DNA from 4 places in the Pseudomonas sp. 10S4 genome. Region 2 is predicted to be linked to each of the others. Evidence: predicted binding sites of a transcription regulator. Region 2 holds the regulator's gene; each other region holds the start of a gene.
What was found. Region 2 encodes sigma-54, which starts transcription at its own class of promoters, with help from an activator protein. Its sites were predicted from a motif close to ANTGGCATNNANNTTGCTNT; they were not measured.

Region 1 (4,210 bases), 2.9 Mb from region 2:
TGTTACCGGTTACATCCAGTTGTTTGTTGGCTGCATAGAGACCGCTAAGGCCGATATTGAAAGACATATTCCACTCCTTTGTGCCGGTTAGTCGGCTCTATATACCAATGGTTTGAACTTTGGACAGGGCGACCGGGCCCAGGCCTGCGAGGTTGAGCGTCAGCTCGCCGCCGGTCTGGCTCAGGGTCACGCTGTTGACGGTGGCCGGCAGGTAAACCGCCAGGTCCGTCGCCGTACCGTCGACAGGCGCGCTGGCCTTGACGGTATAAGTGCCGACTGGAACGGTGGCGCCGCTCGAGTCCTTGCCATCCCAGGTGAAGGCAGCACTGCCTGCCGCCTGAGTGCCCAGATCGATGGTTCTGACTGTGTTGCCACTGCTGTCGGAAATGGTCACGGTGCCGCTGGCGATGGACGACGTCAGGTTCACCGAACCGTTAACCGCTTTGGTCGGATCATCAACCTGCAGTGAGTTGGTCTGCACGATCACCGAACGACCGACCAACGACGAAGCCTGCAACGCTTGCGAAGAGCTGAAGTTGCTGGCAATCGAGCTGACCGTGGTGTTCAGCGTGGTGATGCCTTCCAGACTGCTGAACTGGGCCAACTGGGCGACGAACGCACTGTTGTCCTGCGGGTCCAGCGGGTTCTGGTTTTTGAGTTGGGTCACCAGCAATTGCAGGAACGCGTCCTTGCCCAGTGTCTGGCCGCCGGTCGCGGCGCCGGCCAAAGAGCCAAGGCTATTCGCGGTGGAGCTGTTGGCCGTCACCGAGGAGTTGGCCAGAATGTCGTTCATGCTGAGGCTGCTGGTGGTATCGGTAACACTCATCTGAGTCGCCCCTTATCACTGACCGAGGGTCAGGACCTTCTGCATCATGGTTTTGGCGGTGTTCATCATTTCCGCGTTGGTCTGGAACGAACGGCTCGCGGAAATCATGTCAGCCATTTCTTCGACGACGTTGACGTTCGGGTAGTAGACGTAGCCTTTGGCGTCGGCAGCCGGATGGTTCGGCTCGTAGCGCGCTTCAAGATTGCTCTGGTCTTCGACCACGCCCAGCACTTGCACGCCTTGACCGGCGGCGTCCTGGCTCTGGAACAGCGAATCGCTGCCGCCGTTCTGGCCGCCCTGGAACATGGTGGCGAATACCGGGTGACGGGCACGATAGGTCTGGTCGATGCTCGACGAGACGGTTTCGGCGTTGGCGATGTTCGAGGCAACGGTGTTCAGGCGAGTGGTCTGGGCACTCATGCCGCTACCGGCAATGTTGAAAACACTGGCAAGAGACATGACTTACTCTCCACGCAGGGCTGAAACCAGCCCTTTGAATTTGCTGTTGAGCAGGGTGAAGCTGGCCTGGAAGCCCACCGCGTTTTCCGCGTAGTTGGATTGTTCCAGTTGGGCGTCCACGGTGTTCTGGTCGATCGACGGTTGCATCGGCGTGCGATACAGCAGCGACTCGTCACCATTGCCCAGGCCTTCGGCTTCGATATGACGGCTGTTCGTCATGTTCAAGGCGAAAGTGCCGTTCTTGGTTTTCTCGTTCTGTGCGGCAAGCACCTTGGAGAAATCCAGGTCCCGAGCCTTGTAGTTCGGGGTGTCGGCGTTGGCAATGTTGTTGGCCAGGACTTCGGCACGCTGAGCGCGGAAGCCCAGGGCTTGTTCGTGGATACCGAGCGCTTTATCGAAGCTGATGCTCATGTCGGGAAACCTTCGGGTGACCTGATTTTTCGTAACGTGAACATAGCAAGCCGCGTGCCAATTAAAAAAGCCCGTAAACCGGGCCTTTGCGGGCATCGGCAAGGCGGCAATGCCAGAAAAGCGGCAACGGGTTTCCGCCGCCTGCCGCTTTTCTGCCGCTTTCCCGAATCGCGCGCGGCCCCTGTAGGAGCTGCCGAAGGCTGCGATCTTTTGATCTTGATCTTAAAAACCAGGATCAAAAGATCGCAGCCTTCGGCAGCTCCTACGTGATGCAAAAGCGGCAGGCATAAAAAGGGAGCCCTTGAGGACTCCCGTTTTTATGCCTGCCGCTTTTGCATCACTTCGCCTGGTAAATGATCCCCGGACTGCACTGGACCATTTGGTAATGGTCCGGCAAACCGTTCAGCGCTTCAGAAGCGCCCAGGAACAAGTAACCACCCGGCTTCAACGTGCTGTGAATGCGCAACAGGATGTCTTTCTTCACCTCGGCGGAGAAGTAGATCAGTACGTTGCGGCAGAACACGATGTCGAACTTGCCCAGTGCTGCGTAGCTATCGAGCAGGTTGAACGAGCGAAACTCCACCCGACTCTTGATCGGCGCCTTGATTGCCCAACGCCCCGGCCCTTTCGGGTCGAAGTAACGCTGCAAACGCTCGGGCGACAGACCGCGACCGATCGCCAGGCTGTCGTACTCGCCAGTCTTGCAGTTGGTCAGCATGGTGCCGGACAAGTCGGTGGCAACAATCTGCACGCCCATCTTCAACTGGCCCATGTTGACCCGTTCGAACTCGTCGATGGACATCGACAGCGAATACGGTTCCTGACCCGACGAGCAAGCCGCCGACCAGATGCGCAGACGTTGACCGGGAGCAGCCTTGATTGCTTCGGGCAGCACCTTGTTCTTCAAGACTTCAAACGGATAGGTGTCACGAAACCACAGGGTTTCGTTGGTCGTCATGGCATCCACCACCATTTCGCGCAAACCACTGCGCGGCTGGGTCTGGATGCGCTGCACCAGTTCACCCAGGGACTTGATGCCCTGCTGTTCCATCAGTTTGTTGAGACGGCTCGAGACCAGGTACTGCTTGTTTTCACCGAGCAAAATGCCACAGGCTTTTTCCAGGAATACCCGGAACTGTTCGAAATCCAAATTACCCGTAGACAAAGATACCGCCTCTTAAATCGTGTTGACCGCCAGGGGCAAAAGGCCCCTAGCTGATGTCTGCTGCTTTGATCCGGTCGACTACCCGGGATGCCAGGTCATCAGGACGGAATTTGGCAAGGAAGTCATCGGCACCGACTTTCTTGACCATCGCCTGATTGAACACACCCGACAACGAAGTATGCAGGATGATATGAAGCTTTTGCATGCGAGGGTCGTTGCGGATCTCGGCCGTCAGGGTGTACCCGTCCATCTCCGGCATCTCGATGTCGGAGATCATCATCAGGAACTCTTCTTCCGGCTTCTTGCCCTCGTCGACCAGCTTGCGCAGGTACTCCAGCGCTTGCCGACCGTCGTTCAACGCCACCACTTCGACACCGATCGTTTGCAGGCAACGGGTCACCTGCTTGCGCGCCACCGACGAGTCATCGACCGTCAGCACTCGCAAGGACAAGGCCTTGTGCTGGGTTTCGACATCGACCACCCCCACCGAAATCGCTTCCGGTGTCGGCGCAACCTCCGCCAGGACTTTCTCGACATCGATGATTTCGACTAACTGATTGTCGACCCGAGTCACAGCCGTGAGGTAATGATCGCGTCCAGTGCCCTTGGGTGGCGGATGAATCTCCTCCCAGTTCATGTTGACGATGCGCTCTACCGACCGGACCAGGAAACCCTGAGTCTTGGTGTTGTACTCCGTGATGATCACGAAGGGATTGCTTTGATCTTTAAGTGCACCGGCACCGGTCGCCATCGCCAGATCGAGGATCGGGATGGTCGCCCCACGAATATTTGCCACACCGCACACGACGGGACTGGACTTGGGCATCAGAGTCAGTTTGGGGCATTGCAGCACCTCACGAACCTTGAACACGTTGATCCCGTAGAGTTGCTGGCCGTCGAGACGGAACAACAACAGCTCCAGGCGATTCTGCCCTACCAGTTGCGTGCGCTGGTTTACCGAATCCATTACACCAGCCATGCCCAGACTCCTACACCAACGCTAAGTTGTGTTGCGACGCACATTCATCACTAAACGGCACGGCGCTTGCTTTTTAACCCTTATGAACGATCAAACGACATTTTTCCGACGCCTGACATCAAACTACCGCAAATTGCTTTGCGTGATGTCGGCTGCTTGCCTGTTGACCCCTGGCAGCCCTGCCGTTGCTGATGCGGTTACCTTGCCTGACATGCTTATCGGCGTCACTCAGGGCTTTCTTGAATTCACCGTAGAGGACTATCTGGCTACCAGTCAAACGGAAGGTCGCTACGAAATCGAGGTCAAGCAGCTCGATCCGCGACTGCGCATGCCCATGTGCGACAAGGAATTGACAGCCTCCCTGGAAAGC
Region 2 (4,210 bases):
TGCTCACCTTCAGTACTCAGATGGATTTTGCTGCCCTTGCCGGCGGCGAGCATCATCATGGCCATGATGCTTTTGCCATCGACCATGGCTTGCGGGGTGCGTCCCGCTCTGATCTGGCAGGGAAACTGACCGGCAACCCCAACGAATTTCGCTGAAGCACGGGCATGCAGGCCCAGTTTGTTGATGATTTCAATTTCCAGAGCAGGCATCGCGTTGTGAATCCTTTAGCTGAGGTCGCGGTGGCGAACCTGGACGTTCTTCAGGGATTGTTGCAGGGCCTGGCCCAGACGTTCGGTCAGGTAGACGGAGCGGTGATGACCGCCGGTACAGCCAATGGCGATGGTGACGTAAGCGCGATTGCTGGCAGCAAAACGCGGAAGCCACTTGAACAGATAACCATAAATGTCCTGGAACATTTCTTCGACGTCCGGCTGTGCTGCCAGGTATTCGGCTACCGGTTGATCGAGCCCGGACTGTGCGCGCAGCTCCGGTTTCCAATAAGGATTGGGCAGGCAGCGCACATCGAACACCACGTCGGCATCTACTGGCATGCCACGCTTGAACCCGAAAGACTCCACCAGGAACGCCGTGCCGGGCTCAGGCTGATTCAACAGGCGCAGCTTGATGGTGTCGCGCAGTTGGTACAGGTTCAGGTTGGTGGTGTTGACCTTGAGGTCGGCCAGGTCTGCAATCGGCCCCAGCAGTTGAGTTTCGTCTTCTATCGCCTCGGCCAATGAGCGGTTGGCGGTGCTCAGCGGGTGACGGCGGCGGGTTTCCGAGAAACGCTTGAGCAGGGTTTCTTCATCGGCGTCCAGATACAGCACATCGCACTGGATATGCCGACCGCGAACTTCTTCAAGTAATTCGGGGAATCGCGTCAGGTGACTGGGCAGGTTGCGGGCGTCGATGGAAACGGCGACCAGCGGCTGAGCCAGCTCTGTATGAATCAGCGCGCGTTCGGCCAACTCCGGCAGCAGGCCGGCCGGCAGGTTGTCGATGCAGTAGTAGCCGTTGTCCTCAAGGACATCGAGTGCAGTACTTTTACCTGAGCCGGAGCGGCCACTGACAATGATCAAACGCATGATTAGTGACCGTTTTGCTCGCTCAGGACAACCTGATACAAGGCTTCGTTGCTCGGGGCACTGCGCAGTTTTTCGCGTACTTCCTTGCGATCAAGCATGCTGGCGATCTGGCGCAGTAATTCCAGGTGCGCATCGGTGGCGGCTTGCGGGACCAGCAGCACGAACAGCAGGTCAACCGGAGCGCCGTCGATGGCGTCGAAATCGATAGGTGCGTCAAGGTGCATCAAGGCACTGATGGGCGAGGTGCAGCCCTTCAGGCGACAGTGGGGGATAGCAATGCCGTTGCCAAAACCGGTGGAACCGAGTTTTTCACGGGCAATCAGAGCCTCGAAGACATCTTGCATCTCCAGATCCGGGACTTCCCGGGCGATCAGGTTGGCAATTTGTTCGAGGGCTTTCTTTTTACTGCCGCCCGGCACGTTCACGAGGGAACGGCCGGGGGTCAGGATACTTTCAAGTCGGATCATGGGTTGGGAGTGTTAACGACCGGTTGCGCCCTGAAGGAGGCTCTGGGTCTTTTCCTTATGCTTTTTAAGTTGGCGATCCAGCTTGTCGGTCAGTAGGTCAATAGCGGCATACATGTCGTTATGCTCGGCATTGGCGACCACTTCTCCGCCGGGGATATGCAGCGTGGCTTCGATTTTCTGCAGCAGCTTCTCGACGGTCATCGTGACTTGCACGTTGGTGATCTTGTCGAAATGCCTCTCTAATCGGTCGAGTTTTTCGCCGATGTAGGTGCGCAGGGGTTCGGTCACTTCCAGTTGGTGTCCACTGATGTTGACTTGCATACAGCTTCTCCTTCGTTGCCAGTGCATAAAGCGGCAGGTAAAGGTACCTGCCACTGGAACGCTGTGGCGTGGCTTACATCAACCGCTTGCGTTCGCTCGAAGGCGCGATCCCTAAGGACTCGCGGTACTTGGCGACGGTGCGGCGAGCCACCTGAATGCCTTGTGCCTCCAGTAAACCAGCGATCTTGCTGTCACTCAACGGCTTTTTCTGATTTTCCGCGGCAACCAGTTTTTTGATGATCGCGCGGATCGCTGTGGACGAGCATTCGCCGCCTTCAGAGGTGCTGACATGGCTGGAGAAAAAGTATTTCAGTTCATAAATGCCCCGTGGGGTATGCATGAACTTTTGGGTGGTCACCCGTGAAATCGTCGATTCGTGCATGCCCACCGCTTCGGCGATGTCATGCAGGACCAGCGGCTTCATGGCTTCGTCGCCGTACTCCAGGAAACCGCGCTGGTGCTCGACGATCTGGGTGGCGACTTTCATCAGGGTTTCGTTACGGCTTTGCAGGCTCTTGATGAACCAGCGGGCTTCCTGCAACTGATTACGCATGAAGGTGTTGTCGGCACTGGTGTCGGCGCGGCGCACGAAGCCGGCGTACTGGGCGTTGACCCGCAGCTTTGGCACTGACTCTTGATTCAACTCCACCAGCCAGCGCTCATTATCCTTGCGCACGATGACGTCGGGCACGACGTATTCGGCTTCGCTGGACTCGATCTGCGAGCCTGGACGCGGGTTCAGGCTCTGGACCAGCTCGATCACCTGGCGCAGTTCATCTTCCTTGAGCTTCATGCGGCGCATCAGTTGGCTGTAGTCGCGGCTGCCGAGCAGGTCGATGTAATCGGTGACCAGGCGCTTGGCCTCAGCCAGCCAAGGTGTTTTGGCGGGCAGTTGACGCAATTGCAGCAACAGGCACTCGCCCAGGTTGCGGGCGCCGATGCCGGCCGGTTCGAATTGCTGGATGCGATGCAGGACGGCTTCGATTTCGTCCAGCTCGATGTCCAGTTCCGGATCGAAGGCTTCGAGGATTTCCTCGAGGGTTTCGTCCAGGTAGCCCTGATTGTTGATGCAATCGATCAAGGTCACGGCGATCAGGCGATCGGTGTCGGACATCGGCGCCAGGTTCAGTTGCCAGAGCAGGTGGCTTTGCAGGCTTTCGCCGGCGGATGTACGGGTGGTGAAATCCCACTCGTCGTCATCGTTGCTCGGCAGGCTGCTGGCGCTGGTCTGGTAAACGTCTTCCCAGGCGGTATCGACGGGCAGTTCGTTGGGAATGCGCTCGTTCCAGTCCCCTTCCTCGAGGTTATCCACCGTCGGGGCGGTTTCCTGGTAGGAGGGTTCCTGAATGTCGGCGTTGGGTGGTTGTTCGGCTTTGTCGGCCAATGGGTCGGCGTTATCGAAGTCGTCGCCTTCTTCCTGGCGTTCGAGCATCGGATTGGACTCCAGGGCCTCCTGGATTTCCTGTTGCAGGTCCAGGGTCGACAATTGGAGCAGGCGGATGGCCTGTTGCAGCTGAGGTGTCATCGTCAGCTGCTGGCCCATTCTCAAGACTAGCGATGGTTTCATGGCAGGGGCTTAACACCTTATTCGCCGGCGCGCATGCGCCATCCACTACAGGGCGCCGAAGCGCCAAACTTAAGCAAATTATATGCCTGAAACTGAAGTGTTTGCCTAGAGCGCCGTAACAATAAAAAACACAGCGATGTGTTAATTGCGCCATGCGCTCTGTCGACTAGCCAGACACCTCGGTGCTTACAGGCGGAACTCGTGGCCCAGATACACTTCCTTGACCAGTTCGTTGGCCAGGATGGTGGCGGAGTCACCTTCGGCAATTAGCTGACCATCGTTGACGATGTAGGCGGTTTCGCAGATATCCAGTGTTTCACGGACGTTGTGGTCGGTGATCAGCACGCCAATGCCTTTGGCCTTGAGGTGATGGATGATCTGCTTGATGTCGCCTACCGAAATCGGGTCTACACCGGCGAAAGGTTCGTCGAGCGGGATGAATTTCGGGTTGGTGGCCAAGGCCCGGGCGATTTCCACTCGGCGTCGTTCACCACCGGACAGGCTCATGCCGAGGTTGTCACGGATGTGGCTGATGTGGAATTCCTGCAGCAGGCTTTCCAGCTCTTTGCGGCGAGCGGCCTTGTCGAGTTCCTTGCGGGTCTCGAGGATGGCCATGATGTTATCGGCGACCGAGAGTTTGCGGAAGATCGACGCTTCTTGCGGAAGATAGCCGATACCGGCCTTTGCACGACCGTGCATAGGCTGGTGGCTGACGTCCAGATCGTCGATCAGTACGCGACCCTGGTCGGCTTGTACCAGGCCAACGATCATGT
Region 3 (4,210 bases), 1.0 Mb from region 2:
CCAAAGGTGCGTACGACGATCCACGCCTGAACCTGGTCATCGACGACGGCATGCGTTTCGTCGCCACCACCACCGAAAAGTTCGACGTGATCATTTCCGACTCCACCGACCCGATCGGTCCGGGCGAAGTGCTGTTCTCGGAAAACTTCTACCAGGCTTGCCACCGCTGCCTGAACGACGGCGGCATCCTGGTCACCCAGAACGGCACGCCGTTCATGCAACTCGGTGAAGTACAGACCACCGCCGGGCGCCTGCGCAGCCTGTTCCCGGACTGGCACTTCTACCAAGCGGCCATTCCGACCTACATCGGCGGCGCGATGACGTTCGCTTGGGGCGCGACCAATACCGCCTATCGCAAATTGTCCCGCGAAATCCTGCAACAGCGCTTCGCCGGCAGCGGCATCATCACCCGCTACTACAACCCGGAAATCCACATCGGCGCGTTCGCCATGCCGCAGTACGTGCTGCAAGCGATCAATAAGCCAAGCAACGACTAAAAGTTATCCACAACCCCTTGTGGGAGCGGGCTTGCTCGCGAAAGCGGCGTATCAGTCAATATTGAAGTCGGCTGACACACCGCATTCGCGAGCAAGCCCGCTCCCACAGGTAATGTGTTTTATTCAGGCTTGCGCGGTGTAATCCGTTTGAACGATCAGTCAGTGCAAACGTCCAGATAGATGTAAGCCCATTTGCGGGTTTGATCGAGGAGGCACTGATGCAAAAGTGGAAAATCACTTTCGTGGATGATCACGGCGTAACTGTCGATGAAGTCTTTGAGTGCGACGAGTGCCCGGATAACGAGCATGCCGCCAAACTCATCAAGGCCCGGCTCCTGCCTGTCGCTGCTGAACTGGATCTGAATGATCTGGAAGGGCGCACTGCTGATGCGAGCGTCAAAGAGCTCAAGCTCCAGAACAGCATTCAAATCCTCGGCATTACTCCCGTCTGATCCCTCTCCTGTCACATTCACAACCAGACCTTGGCAGCGGCTCTGACTTAGGGCTACTCTGCAAGCGAGATCAGCGAACGGATCGCTAAGGTCTGGTCTTGTCAGCTACATGCTTGTATCCCAATGGCAACTTGCTTGTCGTATCGCCTTCATCATTCGGTTGCGGGCGCCGGGAGTACGGAAAGTCTATCCATCAGTTCAGGAGGACGTTTCATGAGCACAGCCTATCAAGAAGACATCAGCAGCAGCGTGCTGCGCCGCATGAAAGAAGGCGGTTTCGACTTTTCACGATTCCATCCCATCGAGTTCTACGCCATTTTTCCGGACGAGGAGCGGGCGCGCAGGGCGGCAGGTTATTTCTGTGGTGAATCATTGAATGCCCAGATCAGCGTGCGCGACGACGGCGCGTGGCATCTGGAACTGAGCAAAGTGATGTACGCCACCTACGACGGCATTGGCGACTTTGAGCAGGACTTCGAGGCGGTGGTCGAGCCTTTGGGCGGGATTATCGAAGGATGGGGCGTCAAACAGGAGGTACGAGGGCTACTCGCATAACACTATGAACAGCGACAACACTCAGCAACGGCTGACCTTTGGGTTGGCCGTTTTCGTTTCCGGGTTTGTGAAGATCAAGATCAAAAGATCGCAGCCTTCGGCAGCTCCTACAGGAGAACGCATTCCAATGTAGGAGCTGCCGAAGGCTGCGATCTTTTGACTTTGCTTTATTTCACGACATTTCAGCCAGGCAAAAAAAGCCGCCTAAACAGGCGGCTAAAGGGAAGTTCGAGAGGTTTTGCAACGAATGCGCGGATTATCCGCATCGACGCCCGAGCAGTGAAATCAACTCTGACTATGCTGTTGATAGGCGACAACATTGCTTCGCAATGAAGCGGGGGCGATCAGGTTGGGGCGTTTGCCGCACAGGATTGGTGCGGTGGGATTGGGGCGATTATCCAACTGATTGATATCAAAGCGTTTATGCCGATGGCACGGGCCTTGCGAAGCCTAGATGTCCGGGTGACAAGGAGTACGGCATGATCCGCACCTATTTTGATGAGATGTACGATGCCGGCGGCCTGGTCCGCCCACATTACCGGGAGTTTGCCCGTTGGCTGGCCGAAACGCCTGACGAGCTTTTGGCACAACGGCGACGCGAGGCCGATCTGTTGTTTCATCGTGCCGGGATTACGTTCACGCTCTACGGTGATGAGCAGGGGACAGAGCGCCTGATTCCCTTCGACACCATTCCCCGCAGTATCCCCGCCAGCGAATGGCGGATCGTCGAACGTGGCTGCATCCAGCGGGTCAAGGCGTTGAACATGTTCCTCGCCGACCTCTACCACGAGCAGCGCATCATCAAGGCCGGCATCATTCCGGCCGAGCAAGTGCTGGCCAACGAGCAATACCAGTTGGCGATGCAAGGGCTGGATCTGCACCGGGATATCTATTCCCACATCTCCGGCGTCGACTTGGTGCGCGATGGCGACGGCACGTACTACGTGCTCGAAGACAATCTTCGTACACCGAGCGGCGTGAGCTACATGCTCGAAGACCGCAAGATGATGATGCGACTGTTCCCCGAGTTGTTCGCGGCGCAACGCATTGCCCCCATCGACCACTATCCGAACCTGTTGCTCGACACCCTGAAAAGCTCCAGCCCGATCGATAACCCGAGCGTGGTGGTGTTGACGCCGGGTCGGTTCAACAGCGCGTTTTTCGAGCATGCGTTTCTCGCTCGGGAAATGGGCGTTGAACTGGTGGAAGGCGCGGATCTGTTCGTGCGCGAGGACAAAGTCTTCATGCGCACCACCGACGGGCCGAAAGCCGTCGACGTGATCTACCGGCGCCTCGACGATGCGTTCCTCGATCCGCTGGCGTTCAACCCGGACTCGATGCTTGGCGTGCCGGGGCTGCTGTCGTCCTATCGCTCGGGCAACGTGGTGCTGGCGAATGCCATCGGCACCGGGGTGGCGGATGACAAGTCGGTGTATCCATTTGTCACGGACATGATCCGTTTCTACCTGGATGAAGAGCCGATCCTGAAGAACGTTCCGACGTTCCAGTGTCGCAACCCTTCAGAACTTTCCCACGTACTGGCCAATCTTCCAGATCTGGTGGTCAAGGAAACCCAAGGCTCCGGCGGTTACGGAATGCTGGTAGGGCCGGCGGCAACGGCGGCGGAAATCGAATTGTTCCGCGCGCGGATCAAAGCCAAGCCCCACGCGTATATCGCTCAGCCGACGTTGTCGCTGTCGACCTGTCCGACCTTTGTCGAAAACGGCATAGCTCCACGCCACATCGACCTGCGTCCGTTTGTATTGTCTGGCCGCGAAACCCGGGTTGTGCCCGGCGGTTTGACCCGTGTTGCCCTGCGCGAAGGCTCCCTGGTGGTGAATTCCTCCCAGGGTGGCGGAACCAAGGACACCTGGGTGGTCGAGGATTGAAGGAAGCCTGCCATGTTAAGTAGAACTGCCTCGGATTTGTATTGGATGTCGCGTTATCTGGAGCGGGCGGAAAACCTCGCACGGATGCTCGACATCAGCTATTCGCTGTCGCTGATGCCGCAGGACGGCCGCGGTGACGGTTTGCACGAACTCGCCATGCCGTTGCTGATCACCGGAACACTGGACGATTACCTGGAGCGCCACGGCGAGTTGCATGCCGAACGGCTGCTGCATTTTTCGCCCTGGACGCGGCCAACCCGGCGAGCATCTACAGCTGCCTTGGTTCGGCGCGGGCCAGTGCTCATGCGGTGCGTGGGCGAATTACCGCCGACATGTGGGAAAACATCAACGCTACCTGGCTGGAAATTCGCGGGATCGCCGAACAGGGCTTGAGTCGCTACGGCATGAGCCGTTTCTGCGAGTGGATCAAGGAGCGTTCACACCTGTTTCGTGGAGCGTCCTACGGCACGATCATGCGTAACGATGCGTTTCGCTTCATTCGTCTGGGCACGTTTATCGAAAGGGCCGACAACACGTTGCGCCTGCTTGACGCCCGTTACGAAATGGCCGGCGATCAGGCCGAAGCGGTCAGCGACGGCACGGCTCACGCGTATTACCAATGGAGTGCGTTGTTGCGGGCGTTGTCGTCGTTCGAGGCTTACACCGAGATCTACCGCGACGCACCCGGTGCCCGGCATGTCGCTGAATTGCTGCTGTTGCGCGCCGATGTTCCACGTTCCTTGCGCGCCTGCACCGAAGAAATCGACCAGATCCTCGCCCAGTTGCCGGGGGCCAACGGCCGTCCTGCGCAACGCCT
Region 4 (4,210 bases), 1.1 Mb from region 2:
CCGCGAGGACCGTGCCCGAGTTACCGGCACCGGCGATGCCCATGGCTTTGCCCTGATGCTGCGGCGGATACCATTGCGAGGCCAGCGGCAGGGCGACGGCGAAGGACGCCCCGGCCATGCCGAGGAACAGGCCCAGCACCAGCGCCTGTTCGTAACTGTGGATGCCGAGTTTCCAGGCGCCGAACAATGCGCAGATGACGATGACCTGGCCGATGATCCCGGCGGTTTTTGGCGACAGGCGATCCGCCAGCAGGCCCATCGCAAAACGTAATACCGCGCCGGCCAGAATCGGCGCGGCCACCACCATCCCGCGTTGTTGAGTGGTCAGGTGCAGGTCGGCGGCGATCTGCACTGCCAGCGGCCCGAGCAGGTACCAGACCATAAAGCTCAGGTCGAAATAGAGGAAGGCCGCGAACAATGTCGGGGTATGGCCGGATTTCCAGAAGCTTGAATTCATCGCGCACCTCAGCTGTAGGGCGTCTCGAGAAGGAGTCGTGAGCTAGCAGGTGGGGCGCCGCCACGGCCGCACCACCGGCCCCGGTCACTGGGGCCAAAACGAAAAAACGCCGCTACCGGATCCGCCATGGGGCGAACGAGGTGAGCGACGTCTTTGTCGTTGGTGGGGCAACCGCCGTTGGTTACCTGTGTGGATTACTTAGCGAGATCTGTGCCAACAGCCGGTTTTTGTGGCGAGGGGCTTGCCCCGTTGGGTGGCGAAGCCGCCCATGCATTCTTTCAGGCAAACCTTGCACACAGATTTTGCGACGGCTTCGCCGCCGAACGGGGGCAAGCCCCTCGCCACAGTGATCGATTACCCAAGCAACTCACTCATGGCAATAATCTGCTCAGCCACTTGAATCAGCTTCTGCTGGCGGCTCATGGCCTGGCGGCGCATCAGGGTGTAGGCCTCTTCCTCGTTGCAGTTTTTCATCTTCATCAACAACCCCTTGGCCAGCTCAATGCGCTTGCGCTCCGCCAGTTGCTGGTCCCGGGCATGGAGCTGGGCGCGCAGGGCCTGGTCGCTTTCGAAGCGGGCCATGGCCACGTCGAGAATCGGCTGCAAGCGTTGTGCGTGAATGCCTTCGACGATGTAGGCACTGACCCCGGACTTGATCGCCTGGCGCATCACGCCGGGGTCGTGCTCGTCGGTGAACATCACGATCGGCCGTGGCTGATCACGCGTCACCAATACCACTTGCTCCATCACATCACGGCTCGGTGACTCGGTATCGATCAGAATCACGTCCGGGCGCACCGTTTCGACGCGTGCGGGCAGGTCGATGGTCAGGCCGGATTCGTCGATCACTTCGAACCCGGCTTCGGTCAGGGCGGCTTTCAAGCGCCCGACTTTCTTTGCGGTGTCGTTGATCAGCAGGATACGCAACATATTCGCGGGCTCCTGTCAGCGGCTGGCGAGAAGCGGCGAGCTGTTGCTCATGGCGTGCAATTTGAAGCTTCGTGCATAGCTGGCCGGGTCTGAGCCGTCCCAGATTTTGCCGTCGATCAACTGACCGCTGCGCATTTCCTGGCCCCAGGCGGAGACGCCGACGGCAGTGGCGGCGTCGCGGTACAGGTCCAATTGCTGAACCTGACGGGCTACACCGAGGTAATCCGGGTCTTCGCGCAGCAAACCCCAGCGGCGGAACTGGGTCATGAACCACATGCCATCGGACAGATACGGCAAATTGACCTCGCCACCACCGTGAAAACGCAAGGCGTGCGGGTCCTGCCAGCGATTGCCGAGGCCGTCGGCGTAATCGCCGAGCAGGCGCGGCTCAATGCAGTCCAGCGGTGCATCGAGATATTCGGGTGCACTCAACAACTGCGCGGTGCTGCGACGGTTTTCCGGGCTTTCTTCGATGAAGCGGCTGGCTTCGAGGATCGCCATCACCAGCGCCCGGGCAGTATTGGGGTATTGCTCGACAAAGGCGCGGGTGCAGCCGAGGACTTTTTCCGGGTGATCGGGCCAGATGGTTTGAGTGGTCGCCATGGTAAAGCCGAGGTTCTGTTTCACCGCGCTGGCAGACCACGGTTCGCCAACACAGAAACCGTCGATGCGCCCGGCCTGCAGGTGCGCGACCATTTGCGGCGGCGGCACCACCACGCTGTCGACGTCTTGCAGCGGATGGATGCCCTGACTCGCCAGCCAGTAATACAACCACATGGCGTGGGTGCCGGTCGGAAACGTCTGGGCGAAAGTCAGTTTTGGGCGAGTTTGGTGCACATGCCGGTCCAGTGCTTCAGGACTGGTCACGCCCAGCGCTTGCAAACCGTGGGACAGGTTGATGCTTTGGCCGTTCTGGTTCAGGCCCATCAGCACCGCCATGTCGGTGGGCGCAATGCCGCCGATGCCCAGGTGCACCGCGTAAATCAGGCCGTAGAGACTGTGGGCGGCGTCGAGTTCGCCGCTGACCAGTTTGTCCCGCAGGTTGGCCCAGGAGGATTGGCGCTTGAGGTTCAGGGTCAAGCCGTAGGGTTGGGCAAAGCCCTGGGTGGCGGCGACCACCACCGAAGCGCAGTCGCTCAGGGCCATGAAGCCTACGTCGATCACGGACTTTTCCGGGGCATCGCTGCCGTTGACCCAGGCCAGCGGGCCGACTGTGGTTTCATTCATCGGATAAACACCTTCCAAAAAAGCGTCGTCCCAGGTCCCCGCATGAGCAGAACCGGGTGACGACGCCATTGTCCGTCGACTCATCCCGCCGTTGGCATGAGTGCTGATGCCTATGCCGGTGCAAGGCATATGCCATCGAACGCTGATTTGCGTGTGCGCCTCGCTTGCGACCCCGATGCCCGGCTATAATCGCCGCCTCATTTCGCCGTCATTCGAGTCAAACCCGCCCATGTACACCCTGGCCCGTCAGCTGTTGTTCAAACTTTCCCCGGAAACCTCCCACGATCTGTCCCTGGACCTGATCGGCGCGGGCGGGCGTTTGGGCCTCAACGGCTTGCTGTGCAAGGCCCCGGCGAAAATGCCGGTGAAGGTCATGGGCCTGGAGTTTCCGAATCCGGTGGGTCTGGCGGCCGGTCTGGACAAGAACGGCGCGGCCATCGACGGTTTTGCCCAGTTGGGTTTCGGCTTCGTTGAAATCGGCACCATCACCCCGCGTCCGCAGCCAGGTAACCCGAAACCACGGATTTTCCGCTTGCCGGAAGCCGAGGCGATCATCAACCGCATGGGTTTCAACAACCTCGGTGTCGATCACCTGCTGGCTCGTGTTGCAGCGGCCAAGTACAAGGGCGTGCTCGGCATCAACATCGGCAAGAATTTTGATACGCCGGTTGAGCGTGCAGTCGACGACTACCTGATCTGCCTGGACAAGGTCTACGCCCACGCCAGCTACGTGACGGTCAACGTCAGCTCGCCGAACACCCCGGGCCTGCGCAGCCTGCAGTTCGGTGATTCACTCAAGCAATTGCTCGCCGACCTGGCCCAGCGCCGGGCCGAACTGGCCTTGCGCCACGGCAAGCATGTTCCGCTGGCGATCAAGATCGCTCCGGACATGACCGACGAAGAAACCGCCCAGGTCGCGCAAGCGCTGATTGAAACCGGGATGGACGCGGTGATTGCCACCAACACCACCCTGAGCCGGGTCGGCGTCGAAGGCATGGAACATGGCGACGAGGCGGGCGGTCTGTCCGGCGCGCCGGTTCGCGACAAGAGCACCAACACCGTCAGGGTCCTGGCAGCAGAATTGGCCGGCCGTTTGCCGATCATCGCCGTGGGTGGCATCACTGAAGGCAAGCACGCGGCTGAGAAAATCGCTGCAGGTGCGAGTTTGGTGCAGCTGTATTCGGGCTTCATCTATAAGGGCCCGGCGCTCATCCGTGAATCGGTCGACGCCATAGCGGCCTTGCGCTAAACCCCGTAGGAGCGGGCTTTTGTGGCGAGGGGCTTGCCCCGTTGGGCAGCGAAGCGGCCCCAAGCCAGCCAACCCGGTGTGTCAGATGAAACATGGTGGCAGGGTTTACGACTGCTTCGCAGTCGAACGGGGCAAGCCCCCTCACCACAATGGTCTCACCGTAGATTTTGCGGGCATAAAAAAGGGCACCTCGAAGGTGCCCCTGGGCCGGAGCCCGCCGTCCGGATGGGACGTGCGTTATGTATTCAGATTGTTGTGTTGCAGTGTCTGGCCCTTTGTTAGCCAACGGCGTGAAGTTCGTTGAGTCTATGGATTCCCGCAGTGCCGGTCATACCGTCCCAGTTGTC

Region 1: the regulator sigma-54 is predicted to act here: its motif matches at 1,739-1,758, upstream of flgB (flagellar basal body rod protein FlgB).
Region 3: the regulator sigma-54 is predicted to act here: its motif matches at 1,933-1,952, upstream of RHM58_RS18395 (circularly permuted type 2 ATP-grasp protein).
Region 4: the regulator sigma-54 is predicted to act here: its motif matches at 2,732-2,751, upstream of RHM58_RS18690 (CmpA/NrtA family ABC transporter substrate-binding protein).

What each region holds. Positions count from the first base shown of each region.
Region 1 is NZ_CP133774.1:33,105-37,314, forward strand. Features, by position in the region: gene flgE (flagellar hook protein FlgE) at 1-67, opposite strand, end outside; gene flgD (flagellar hook assembly protein FlgD) at 98-826, opposite strand; gene flgC (flagellar basal body rod protein FlgC) at 842-1,285, opposite strand; gene flgB (flagellar basal body rod protein FlgB) at 1,289-1,696, opposite strand; gene cheR (protein-glutamate O-methyltransferase CheR) at 2,034-2,861, opposite strand; gene RHM58_RS00175 (chemotaxis protein CheV) at 2,908-3,840, opposite strand; gene flgA (flagellar basal body P-ring formation chaperone FlgA) at 3,923-4,210, shown strand, end outside.
Region 2 is NZ_CP133774.1:2,927,986-2,932,195, forward strand. Features, by position in the region: gene RHM58_RS13385 (HPr family phosphocarrier protein) at 1-209, opposite strand, end outside; gene rapZ (RNase adapter RapZ) at 225-1,082, opposite strand; gene ptsN (PTS IIA-like nitrogen regulatory protein PtsN) at 1,085-1,549, opposite strand; gene hpf (ribosome hibernation-promoting factor, HPF/YfiA family) at 1,562-1,870, opposite strand; gene RHM58_RS13405 (RNA polymerase factor sigma-54) at 1,944-3,437, opposite strand; gene lptB (LPS export ABC transporter ATP-binding protein) at 3,624-4,210, opposite strand, start outside.
Region 3 is NZ_CP133774.1:3,926,118-3,930,327, forward strand. Features, by position in the region: gene speE (polyamine aminopropyltransferase) at 1-497, shown strand, start outside; gene RHM58_RS18385 (hypothetical protein) at 716-949, shown strand; gene RHM58_RS18390 (ribonuclease E inhibitor RraB) at 1,163-1,504, shown strand; gene RHM58_RS18395 (circularly permuted type 2 ATP-grasp protein) at 1,984-3,393, shown strand; partial or broken gene RHM58_RS18400 (alpha-E domain-containing protein) at 3,439-4,210, shown strand, end outside.
Region 4 is NZ_CP133774.1:3,995,907-4,000,116, forward strand. Features, by position in the region: gene RHM58_RS18680 (nitrate/nitrite transporter) at 1-457, opposite strand, end outside; gene RHM58_RS18685 (ANTAR domain-containing response regulator) at 812-1,387, opposite strand; gene RHM58_RS18690 (CmpA/NrtA family ABC transporter substrate-binding protein) at 1,403-2,614, opposite strand; gene RHM58_RS18695 (quinone-dependent dihydroorotate dehydrogenase) at 2,844-3,863, shown strand; gene rmf (ribosome modulation factor) at 4,142-4,210, opposite strand, start outside.